Regions from separate parts of the Nonomuraea sp. NPDC049480 genome, predicted to be linked through region 1. Evidence: riboswitches for the same ligand, from Rfam matches in the RefSeq annotation. Region 1 holds a riboswitch; each other region holds the start of a gene.
The links. A riboswitch is a leader RNA that binds a small molecule or an ion and turns the genes downstream of it on or off. The one in region 1 is predicted to bind S-adenosylmethionine.

Region 1 (3,473 bases):
CTCACCAAGGCGGACCTGCTGCGGGCAACCACCTCCGGGCACGGTGTCGAGGATCTGCCCGGCTGGCTCACGCTCATGGGTCTGGGCAACCTCGTACGTGAGCTGAACCACCAGGGCGCGGAGGTCCGCTACCTGGCCTCCGGCCTGCCGCCCCAGGGCACGCAGATCGCCGAGCTGCTGGGCTGGCTGAGCGGGCTGCGGCTGAACGGGCGCCTCGCCGAGGGGAGGAACACCGGCGAGTTGACGGCGGGCGACGCGCGACGTCCGTGGGAGACCAAGCCACGTCCCCTCGGCAGCCTCCCGCTGAGCTATCTGATCTTCCGCCGGGCGCTGGCCGGTGCCACGGTGACGGCCTCCGCCGCGATGCTGGTCCTGCTCAGTCTGCTCCTGCTGAACCTGTGGCTGCCGGCCGACGGCTCGGCGGTGCCGGAAGCGGCGGCCGCCCCGCAGCTTGTGGCGGCGCCCATCGGGAAGTCGCTCGCCGGGACCTGGAAGGGCACCGTCCACCAGAACGGCGCCAAGGACTACCACGTCACGCTCACGCTCACCAAGGGCGCGACGCTCGGCGAGCGGGCCGGCAAGGTGGCGTACCCCGACCTGAAGTGTTCCGGGACCGTCACACTCGAACCGGCCCACTCCACTGGCGTCACCGTGGTCAGGGAGCAGATCACCGACGATCCCCAGCACAGGTGCGTGCCCACCGGGTGGATCACACTGAAGAAGACTTCTTCCGGGAAGGTCGACTACCGATGGTTCAGGAGGCTGGAGGACGTCTCCCAGGGAGTGACTCCCGACGCCGTCGCAAACTTGATCAAGAAGACCTGACGGCTTTCCGTTCAGTGGACGGCGCCGAGGCGCTTCTGCTCCTCGTACAGCAGCCCGAAGCGGTCGATACGCCACAGCCGGCCGAGCACCACCAGCGTGGCGCCGAACACCGTCGGCCAGATCTCCAGCGTGACCAGCTGGAAGGTCAAAGTGGAGAAGCCTCGCCGTTGACGTCTCTTCGCGTGGTCGTGCATCATCGCCACACCGAGATTTCATCCAGAGGATCCGAGGGACCTGGCCCTACGACGGTCCGGCAACCTGCCGAGGCAAGGTGCCAATGCCAGGAACGATGAGGAGGGTTCCGATGAGTGTGCGGCTCGACGTTCCGGTGTTGTGCGGATCGCTCGTACGGCTGGAGCCGCTGCACCCACGGCATGCGGGGGATCTGGCGCGGGCGGCGGAGGAAGATCGGTCCGCCTACGGCTTCACCCTGGTGCCGAGGGCCGAGGAGATGGATGCATACGTCAAGGCGCAGCGGGAGCGTGCGGGGCTGACGCCGTTCGCGCAGGTGCGGGTGGCGGACGGCAGGGCCGTGGGGTGTACGGCGTACTGGGATCTGCGGACGTGGCCGGGGCGGCCCGAGCTGCAGGCGGTCGAGGTGGGCTGGACGTGGCTCGCGGCGTCGGCGCAGGGGACCGGGATCAACGCCGAGGCGAAGTTCCTGCTGTTCACGTATGCGTTCGAGGCGCTCGGGGTGGTGCGGGTCGATCTCAAGACGGATGCCCGCAACCTGCGGTCGCGGCGGGCCATGGAACGGCTCGGCGCCCGGTTCGAGGGAGTGCTGCGTAACTGGTCGCCCTCGTGGGCGCCGGGCGAGGAGGGGAAAGTGCGGGACTCGGCCATGTTCTCCGTGATCGCTGAGGAGTGGCCGGAGGTCAAGGCGGCCCTGATCGCTCGCCTCACCCGTCCATAGGGGTCGTCCTCAGGAGCGCGGGCTCGACGTCGAGCCCGCGCTGTCCGTGTTCAGAGGATGAGCACTTTTCTGGGGGTTCCATCGGCTTCGACCACGGCGAGCTCGTGGCCCTGCGACAGCTGGTCTTCGACGAATTTCCAGATGGTGATGGCCTGGCGGATCGCCTCCGTGAAAGACAGACCTTTGCGCTCGGCCAGGGTCTTGAACGTATCGGCGGTTTCGTGGCTCAAATTTACCGAAAGCCGGACGAAATTCGAGTTGTTGGTCCTTTCGGACTGGTCGAGCCGGCTGTTCCTGGTTGCGGACTCACGCGTCATGGTGTCTGGTCTCCTGGCCCTTCGGCGGCGGTGGGGGCACGCGGAGTGAGGGGGTTCTGATTTGCTCCGGCGTCTTGATGGTGGTAGTCGGGTTCATCGTAGGTGCCTGGGTTATGCACACTGGTTTTCCAAGTGGTGCGGGTCAAGCCCATACGCCCTGCATACGGCTCTCCATAAATCAGCCCCAAAGTCTTGGCTGATGGAGGAAAGAAAATGAGTGAAGTCAGTCGATCGCCGAGCGCCGGAGGGCGATCGGAGTCCTCCGGAGTGCCCGCATCCTGGGTTCCGCGTTCCTGCCCGCGCAGGCCTGGAGCCAGATGAAGCCCGAAGTGGCCGAGGTGCGGTTCTGGGTGTTCCAGTCAGGCGGCGTCATGGGCGGCTACCTCTTCGCCGAGAAGAGACTGAAATAGGGGGTCCGATGGCCGCCAGCGCAGTGCTGTGACGAGCGGCGACAGTGGTGCGCATGAGCATCGTCGTGGACACGCACACCAGCATCGAACCGAACATCCTCTACTTCGGCACGCCGGTGGTACTGATCTCGTCCATGAACGAGGACGGAACCCCCAACCTCGCCCCCATGTCGTCGGCCTTCTGGCTCGGCTGGCGTGCGCTGCTGGGGCTCGGCGCGCGGGCCAAGACGGCGCAGAACCTGGTCAGGACCCGGGAGTGCGTCCTGAATCTGCCGTCCGACGCCCTCGCCGACGCCGTCGACCGGCTTGCGCTCACCACCGGGTCGGATCCCGTCCCGGAGCGGAAGCAGGAGCGGGGATATCGGTACGTGCCGGACAAGTTCCGGCGGGCCGGGCTGACCGCCACGCCCTCCGAGACGGTGGCGCCGCCACGGGTGGCCGAGTGCCCGGTCAGCATGGAGGCCGTGGTGGAGGCGGTGCATCCGGTGGGCGATGACGGTGGGGTGCTGGCGTTCGAGGTGCGGGTGCAGCGGGTCTGGGTGCACGAGGAGATCCGGATGGCGGGGACTGACGATCGGATCGACCCCGACGCGTGGCGGCCGCTGATCATGAGTTTCCAGAAGCTGTACGGGCTGGGGCCGCAGGTGCGTCCGTCCACGCTTGCCCGGATTCCCGAGCGGATGTACCGGCCGGACGAAGATCTAGAGCGAGCCCACGTCGTCTAGCAGCACCAGCCACGTGCGGTGCCCGCACAGGCGCTCGATCTCCTTCCGGGGCAACCAGTCGGCGTGCGTGCTCTCCGAGCCGGCCGGCGGGCGGGTCGGGGCGCCAGGACCAGGCAGAACAGCCCGGAACATGGCCATGTACGTCAACGACGCGTACCGGTAGTCGGCGGGCGGCGGGTCCAGGAGTTCGATGCGCTGCCAGGCGAAGTGCGACAGGGCGGAGACCGGCAACCGCAGGCCGGTCTCCTCGTGCAGCTCGCGTACCGCGGCGTCGATCGCGCTC
Region 2 (3,473 bases), on a different contig from region 1:
CGGGCTGGACGGGGTGTTCGGCTCGCTGTTCCGCCGGCGCTCGGGACGCCACACCGCTGAGGAGGAACACGAGACGACGGCCCGCGGCACCACGGGCGGGGCGGCCGGCGGCCCGCTGACGCCGGCGCAGTCCACCACACCCGAGCAGCCGAACGTGCCCAGGCAGCCGACCGGGCCCAGGACGGGCGCGAGCAACCTCAACGACGAGGACATGCGGGACATCGACGCCCTGGTCTCCGACGATCAGCCGGAGCACCGCAAACCGCCGAACCGGTAGGAGCCGGGCTCAGCGGGAGACCAGGTCCCGCAGCGCCTCGATCAGCCGGTCGACGTGCTCCTGCGTGGTCCCGATGCCGATCGAGGCCCGTACCGCGGAGGCCGTGCCGTCCGCGCAGCCGCCGTCGTTCTCATGGTCGCGCCCGCTTCCGCCTCCGTCGGGCGCTTCCAGGAGGTGCCTGACGAACGGGTGCGCGCAGAACTTCCCGTCGCGCACCCCGATGCCGTACTCGCTGGACAGCGCCTCGGCCACCTCGCGAGCCGGGTACCCGGCCACGGTGAACGACACGATGCCCACCCGCGGATGATCGTCCCCCCACAGCGCCAGCTCCCGCACGCCCTCGACCGAGGCCAGCCCGGACCGCAGCCGCGCCAGCAACCGCTCCTCCTCGCGCACCAGCGCCGTCCAGCCGGTGGCGGTGAGCGCGTCGCAGGCGGCGGCCAGCGCGATGGCGCCCAGCACGTTCGGGGTGCCCGCCTCGTGGCGCGGCTCGGGATCGTCGTGCCACTCCGCGACGTCCCCGACCGTACGCACCGCGCCCCCGCCCTTGAGGTACGGCTCCCCCTCGGCCAGCCAGTCCCCGCGCCCCACCAGCACTCCGGCGCCGAACGGCGCGTACAGCTTGTGCCCGGAGAAGGCCACGTAGTCCAGGTCGAGCGCGGTCAGGTTGAGCCGCCGGTGCGGTACGAGCTGCGCGGCGTCCACCAGGATGCGGGCCCCGTGCCGGTGCGCGATGTGGGCCAGGGCGGCGATGGGCCACAGCTCGCCGGTGACGTTGGAGGCGGCGGTGACGACGAGCAGCTTCGGCCCGTCGATCCCGGCCAGCGCCTCGTCGGCGGCGCGGACGGCCTCGCCGGGGAAGGCGGGCGGCGCCAGCCGTACGGACTTCGGCCAGGGCAGGAGCGAGGCGTGGTGCTCGGTGTCGAAGACCACGGTGGTCGTGCCGGCGGGCAGGCAACGGGCCAGGAGGTTCGTGGCGTCGGTGGTGTTACGGGTGAAGATCACGGCGTCGTCGGGCCGGGCGCCGACGAACGCCCTGACCGTGTGGCGGGCCTGTTCGTACCTGGCGGTGGTGAGCTGGGAGGCGTAGCCGGCCCCGCGGTGGACGCTGGAGTAGGCCGGGAGCGCGGCGGCGACGGCCGCGTTGACCGGCTCCAGACAGGGCGCGCTGGCCGCGTAGTCGAGGTTCGCGTAGCCCACCAGCCTGCCGCCCTTGACCGGCACCTGGAGGTCGGCGCCCAGCACCGCCGGGATCGGCCGGCTGCCGGCGTCAGGCACGCTCGGAGCGGCCTGGTCGGGGACGGAGCTGAAGATCGTCAACGTGGGCACGGCACATCTCCTCAGGGTCAGTCGGACCCCTGGAGCAGCCACGGAGCCCGCGCTTGCCCGCCACATCTCGTGACAGACCAGGTCTTCACCCGGGGCACCCCGCCGCGGACGCGAGGGTTGCCGGCCAGCTAGCCGGGGCTTGTCGCTGACACTCATGACCTACGTCCCGCACTATAACCCACGGCCGGTGACGTTTCGCAAGTCGCGAACTTTTGCACCCTTTGACTCGTTGCTACCGGAAACCCGTCAGTGACACGTCATGGAGGTATGCAGATGTTCGACTGGGTGGCCGACCCACAGATCTGGATCGGCTTCTTCACCCTGGTCTCCCTGGAGATCGTGCTGGGGATCGACAACATCATCTTCATCTCCATCCTGGCGGGCAAACTACCTCCGGAACAGCGGGACCGGGCACGCGTGCTGGGTCTGGCCGCGGCGCTGATCAGCCGGTTGCTCCTGCTGCTCGGCCTGTCCTGGGTGGTGCAGCTCACCGAGCCGCTGTTCTCCGTCTTCGGCCACGACATATCGGGACGTGACCTGATCCTGTTGCTCGGTGGCCTGTTTCTCCTGGCCAAGAGCGTCACCGAGATCAGCCACAGCATGGACGGCCCCGTGAGCAAGGACGGCAAGAGCGCCGCGGCGGTCTCGTTCACGTCGGTGATCGTGCAGATCATGATCCTCGACGTCGTGTTCTCGCTCGACTCGGTCATCACCGCCGTCGGCATGGTGGACCAGCTCGGCGTGATGATCGCGGCGGTCGTGGTGGCGGTGCTGGTGATGTTGTTCGCCTCCGGGCCGATCAGCCGGTTCGTGGACCAGCACCCGAGCATCAAGATGCTGGCGCTGGCGTTCCTGGTGCTGATCGGCGTGGTGCTCGTCGCCGAGGGCCTCGACCAGCACATCCCGAAGGGCTACATCTACTTCGCGATGGCGTTCTCGGTCGTCGTGGAGCTGCTGAACATCCGGATGCGCGGCAAGCACGCCAAGCAGGTCGAATCTGAAAGCAGTGCTCCTAAGATGAAATAGTGCGCTTTGATCCCTGGAATCCGGATTTCGTGGCCCACCCGTACCGGGTCTACGACGAGCTGCGGCGTGAGTCGCCCGTCTGCTACTTCGAGCCGACCAACCAGTGGCTGATCTCGCGCCACGCCGACGTCAACGCCCTGCTCAGGGACCGCCGCCTGGGGCGGTCGTACCTGCACGTGGCCACGCATGAGGAGTTCGGCAAGGAGCCCGAGCCGGAGTTCCAGGAGCCGTTCTGGCGGGTGATCAGGGCGGGCATGCTCGACGTGGAGCCGCCGGTGCACACCAGGCTGCGCCGGCTGGTCTCCAAGGCGTTCACGCCGCGCATGGTCGAGTCCCTGCGGCCCCGCGTGCGCGCCATCGCCGAGGGCCTGGTGGACACGTACGTGGAGAAGGGCGGCGGGGATCTGATCGCCGAGGTCGCCGAGCCGCTCCCGGTGACGGTGATCGCGGAGATGCTCGGCATCCCCGAGGGCGACCGCCACCTGCTGCGCCCCTGGTCGGCCCAGATCTGCGGCATGTACGAGCTCAACCCCGCCCTCGAGGTCCAGCACACCGCGGTCCGGGCGGCGGCGGAGTTCGCGGACTACCTCAAGTCCCTGGCCCGTGAGCGCCGGCACAGCCCCGGCGAGGACCTGATCAGCGCGCTCACCCAGATCACCGAGCTCACCGAGGACGAGCTGGTCGGCACCTGCGTCCTGCTGCTCAACGCCGGCCACGAGGCCACCGTGAACGTGACGGGCAACGGCTGGTGGTCGTTGTTCAGGAACCCCGGCGAGCTGGCCCGGCTGCGCGCGGACCGCTCGCTGCTGCCCACGGCCGTCGAGGAGCTGATGCGCTGGGA
Region 3 (3,473 bases), on a different contig from region 1:
CGGATCTCGCCCATTCCACCGCGAGACCCGTAATCGCATGACTTAAGGAAAAATCAAGCCAGACGATCGCCCTCGACCATACCTGTGGCACGGGGTTTGGCAACAGAGTCAATCCGCAAACGACGCATTTCTTCGCAGAGAAGGTCGTTCAATGTTGAATTAGGAGGAAAAGGAGAAGGCGCCCACTGGGGGCGCCTTCAAGGATGTGATCTATCGCACTCAGCCGCCGGCGACTGCCGGGATGATGGAGATCTGAGTGCCTTCCGGGGCGGGAGTGTCGAGGCCCTGAGCAAATCGGACGTCCTCTTCCCCAACGTAAACGTTGACGAAACGTCGAATCTTGCCCGATTCATCGAGAATTCTCGCGCCGATCCCCGGGTAGTCGGAGTCGAGCTTGGCGAGCACGTCACGAAGAGTCGCGCCCTCGCCACTCACTTCCGCGTTCCCCCCGGTGTACGTGCGGAGGATGGTGGGAATCCGCACCGAAACGCTCATGGTTATCTCGCCTTTCCTGATTGTCAGACAGCCGCGCGGAACGCGTCGAGAGAGGGCCGGATCACGGCCGTGGGCTTGGCATCGTCGCCGGTGATGGCGTCGAGCGTCTTGAGCCCGTCGCCGGTGTTGAGCACCACGGTCTCGGCCTCGGGGTCGAGCGACCCCGTTTCGACGAGCTTCTTGAGCACGCCCACGGTAACCCCGCCCGCGGTCTCGGCGAAGATACCCTCCGTCGAGGCCAGGAGCTTGATCGCGGCCACGATCTCGGGGTCGGTGACGTCCTCGACGGCCCCTCCGGTGCGCCGGGCGATGTCCAGCACGTACGGCCCGTCAGCGGGGTTGCCGATGGCCAGCGACTTGGCGATGGTGTCCGGCTTGACCGGCTGGACCACGTCGTGCCCAGCCTTGTACGCCGCCGACACCGGCGAGCAGCCGGCCGCCTGCGCCCCGAAGATCTTGTACGGCGTGTCCTCGACCAGCCCCAGCGCCACCAGCTCCTTGAAGCCCTTGTCGATCTTCGTGAGCTGCGAGCCGGAGGCGATCGGGATGATGATCTGCTGCGGCAGCCGCCAGCCGAGCTGCTCGGCGATCTCGTACGCGAGCGTCTTGGAGCCCTCGGCGTAGTACGGCCGCAGGTTGACGTTGACGAACCCCCACTTGTCGCCCAGCGGGTCGCCGATCAGCTCCGAGCAGAACCTGTTGACCTCGTCGTAGGTCCCGTCGATCCCGATCAGCTTGCCGCCGAACACCCGGGCCATGGCGATCTTGGCTGCTTCGAGGTTGGAGGGGATGAACACGCAGGCGTCGAGCCCGGCCCGCGCCGCGGCCGCCGTCACCGCGCCCGCGAGGTTGCCCGTGGAGGAGCAGGAAAGTGTGTGGAAACCGAAGTTGCGCGCCGCCTCGACGGCGATGGCGACCACCCGGTCCTTGAAGGAGTGGGTGGGATTGCCCGAGTCGTCCTTCACGTACAGGGACTTGATGCCGAGCGCCCGCCCGAGGTTGCCCGCCTTGACCAGCTTGGTCCAGCCCGGGTTCATGTTGGGCTTGCTCGCCACGTCGACCGGCACGGGCAGCAGCGAGCGGTAGCGCCAGATGTTGGCGGGACCGGACTCGATGTCCGCGCGGGTGACGGTGCCGAAGTCATAGGCCGCCTCGAGCGGCCCGAAACACTCCAGGCAGGCGAAGCTCGGGCCGAGGGGGTAGCGCGTGCCGCACTCGCGGCAGGAGAGAGAGGTAGCAGGACCAAAGTCGAGCGACATGAAGCGAGGCCTTCCCTCATCTTCGCCCGCGGCCACCTTGACCGCGAACCGGAATTGGCACCTTGTCCCGGTCGGCCTCGCCAGGTCGCGAGTCACAAGCCGGGAGGGTTGCCGGGGCTTCGCAGGGCCGGTCCCTCCACCCCTCTGGATGAGCAATATGCAGTTGTTGAAATGGACTCTACCCGCTCAAGGAGGCTCGATTACCACCCGTCTCAAAGTATGAGACGGATGGTCTCAGCGATAATCCTCTCCGAGCACACCCTGCACGTATTTGCGCGCCTGGTGAATGCGGGATTTGGCGGTCCCCAGGGGGATGCCGAGCTGCTCGGCCACCTCGTTGTAGTCGAGCTGGACGATGTCGCGCAGCACCAGCGCCTGCGCCAGGTCGGGCTTGTCGGCCTCCAGCGCCTCCATCGCGTCGAGCAGGTCGAGGCGGGAGCCCGCGATCACGCTGACCCGCCGCACGTCCGGCTTCTGCATGGGCAGCTCGTCGGAGGTCTGCTCGGCCGCCCTGCGCTTCAGCGACCGGTACGTGGTCCGCGCGCAGTTTGCCGTGACGATGTGCAGCCAGGTGCTGAACCTGGCCCGCCCCTCGAAACGCCCGATGTTGCGGGCCACGGCCAGCAGAGTGTCCTGGGACGCCTCCTCGGCGTCCTGGTGGTAGGGCAGGATCCGGGCGCAGTGACGCATCACATCGGGCTCGATCCTGGCCAATAGCTCGCCGAGCGCGCGATGATCTCCGGCTGCGGCGGATCGGGCGAGTTCCTCGGTTAGCTCATCTAGCGCCATAGCTGGGATCCTATGATCGAAGGGAGACTCGATGAACAGCGTCCTGGTGGCCTCGAACAGAGGGCCTGTCTCCTTCACCGTCTCCGACGACGGCGAGCTGACCATGAAACGTGGCGGAGGCGGCCTGGTGTCCGGGCTGTCCGGCGTGGCCAAGAAGGACGGCGTCCTGTGGGTTTGCGCGGCGCTGTCCGACGACGACCGCAGCGCCGTGCGCCTGTCCCCGGGCGGCCGGATCGACCACGCCGGCTACGACACCGGGCCGTTGCGGATGCTCGACATCCCCGCCGCCACGTTCCACCGCGCCTACAACGCCGTGGCCAACTCCACGCTGTGGTTCGTCAACCACCTGCTCTATGACATCCCCAACTCGCCCAAGTTCGGCACCAGGTTCGAGCGTGAGTGGGAGTCCTATCGTGACTACAACGGGGCGTTCGCGCTGGCGCTGGCCGAGGAGGCCGGGCACGGCGCGCGCGTGATGGTGCAGGACTACCACCTGACGCTCACACCGGCGATGCTCCGGGCCGAGCGGCCGGACCTGCGCATCGCGCACTTCAGCCACACCCCGTGGGCGCCACCCGAATACTTCTCCCTGCTGCCCGACGAGGTGGCCCGCGAGGTCCTGGAGGGCATCCTGGGGGCCGATCACGCCGGGTTCCTGACGGGAAGGTGGGCGGGGGCGTTCATGGACTGCTGCGAGGCGCTGCTCGGCGCCGAGGTCGACCGCGTGGCCCGCAGCATCACCCACGCGGGCCGGACGACCCGGATCGGCGTGCACAGCCTCGGCGTGGACGGCGCGGCGCTGTGGGAGCGAGCCTGCGAGCCCGACGTCGAGTCGCACATGGCCGCGATCAAGGAGCAGGTCGGCGACCGCAAGCTCATCGTCCGCATCGACCGCACCGAGCTGTCGAAGAACATCGTGCGCGGTCTGGT

Region 2: another riboswitch for S-adenosylmethionine. It lies ahead of ACIBX3_RS27960 (aminotransferase class V-fold PLP-dependent enzyme); the one in region 1 lies ahead of ACIBX3_RS47230 (GNAT family N-acetyltransferase).
Region 3: another riboswitch for S-adenosylmethionine. It lies ahead of thrC (threonine synthase); the one in region 1 lies ahead of ACIBX3_RS47230 (GNAT family N-acetyltransferase).

Annotation. Positions count from the first base shown of each region.
Region 1 is NZ_JBITMD010000025.1:115,885-119,357, reverse strand. It holds gene ACIBX3_RS47240 (hypothetical protein) at 1-825, shown strand, start outside; gene ACIBX3_RS47235 (DUF6653 family protein) at 837-974, opposite strand; SAM riboswitch class I at 1,035-1,121, shown strand; gene ACIBX3_RS47230 (GNAT family N-acetyltransferase) at 1,130-1,738, shown strand; gene ACIBX3_RS47225 (ribbon-helix-helix protein, CopG family) at 1,789-2,055, opposite strand; gene ACIBX3_RS47220 (flavin reductase family protein) at 2,519-3,190, shown strand; gene ACIBX3_RS47215 (NUDIX hydrolase) at 3,167-3,473, opposite strand, start outside.
Region 2 is NZ_JBITMD010000010.1:91,086-94,558, forward strand. It holds gene ACIBX3_RS27955 (DoxX family protein) at 1-277, shown strand, start outside; gene ACIBX3_RS27960 (aminotransferase class V-fold PLP-dependent enzyme) at 287-1,606, opposite strand; SAM riboswitch class IV at 1,651-1,766, opposite strand; gene ACIBX3_RS27965 (TerC family protein) at 1,880-2,632, shown strand; gene ACIBX3_RS27970 (cytochrome P450) at 2,632-3,473, shown strand, end outside.
Region 3 is NZ_JBITMD010000021.1:132,160-135,632, forward strand. It holds gene ACIBX3_RS43570 (MoaD/ThiS family protein) at 220-495, opposite strand; gene thrC (threonine synthase) at 519-1,754, opposite strand; SAM riboswitch class I at 1,768-1,909, opposite strand; gene ACIBX3_RS43580 (RNA polymerase sigma factor) at 1,989-2,543, opposite strand; gene ACIBX3_RS43585 (trehalose-6-phosphate synthase) at 2,575-3,473, shown strand, end outside.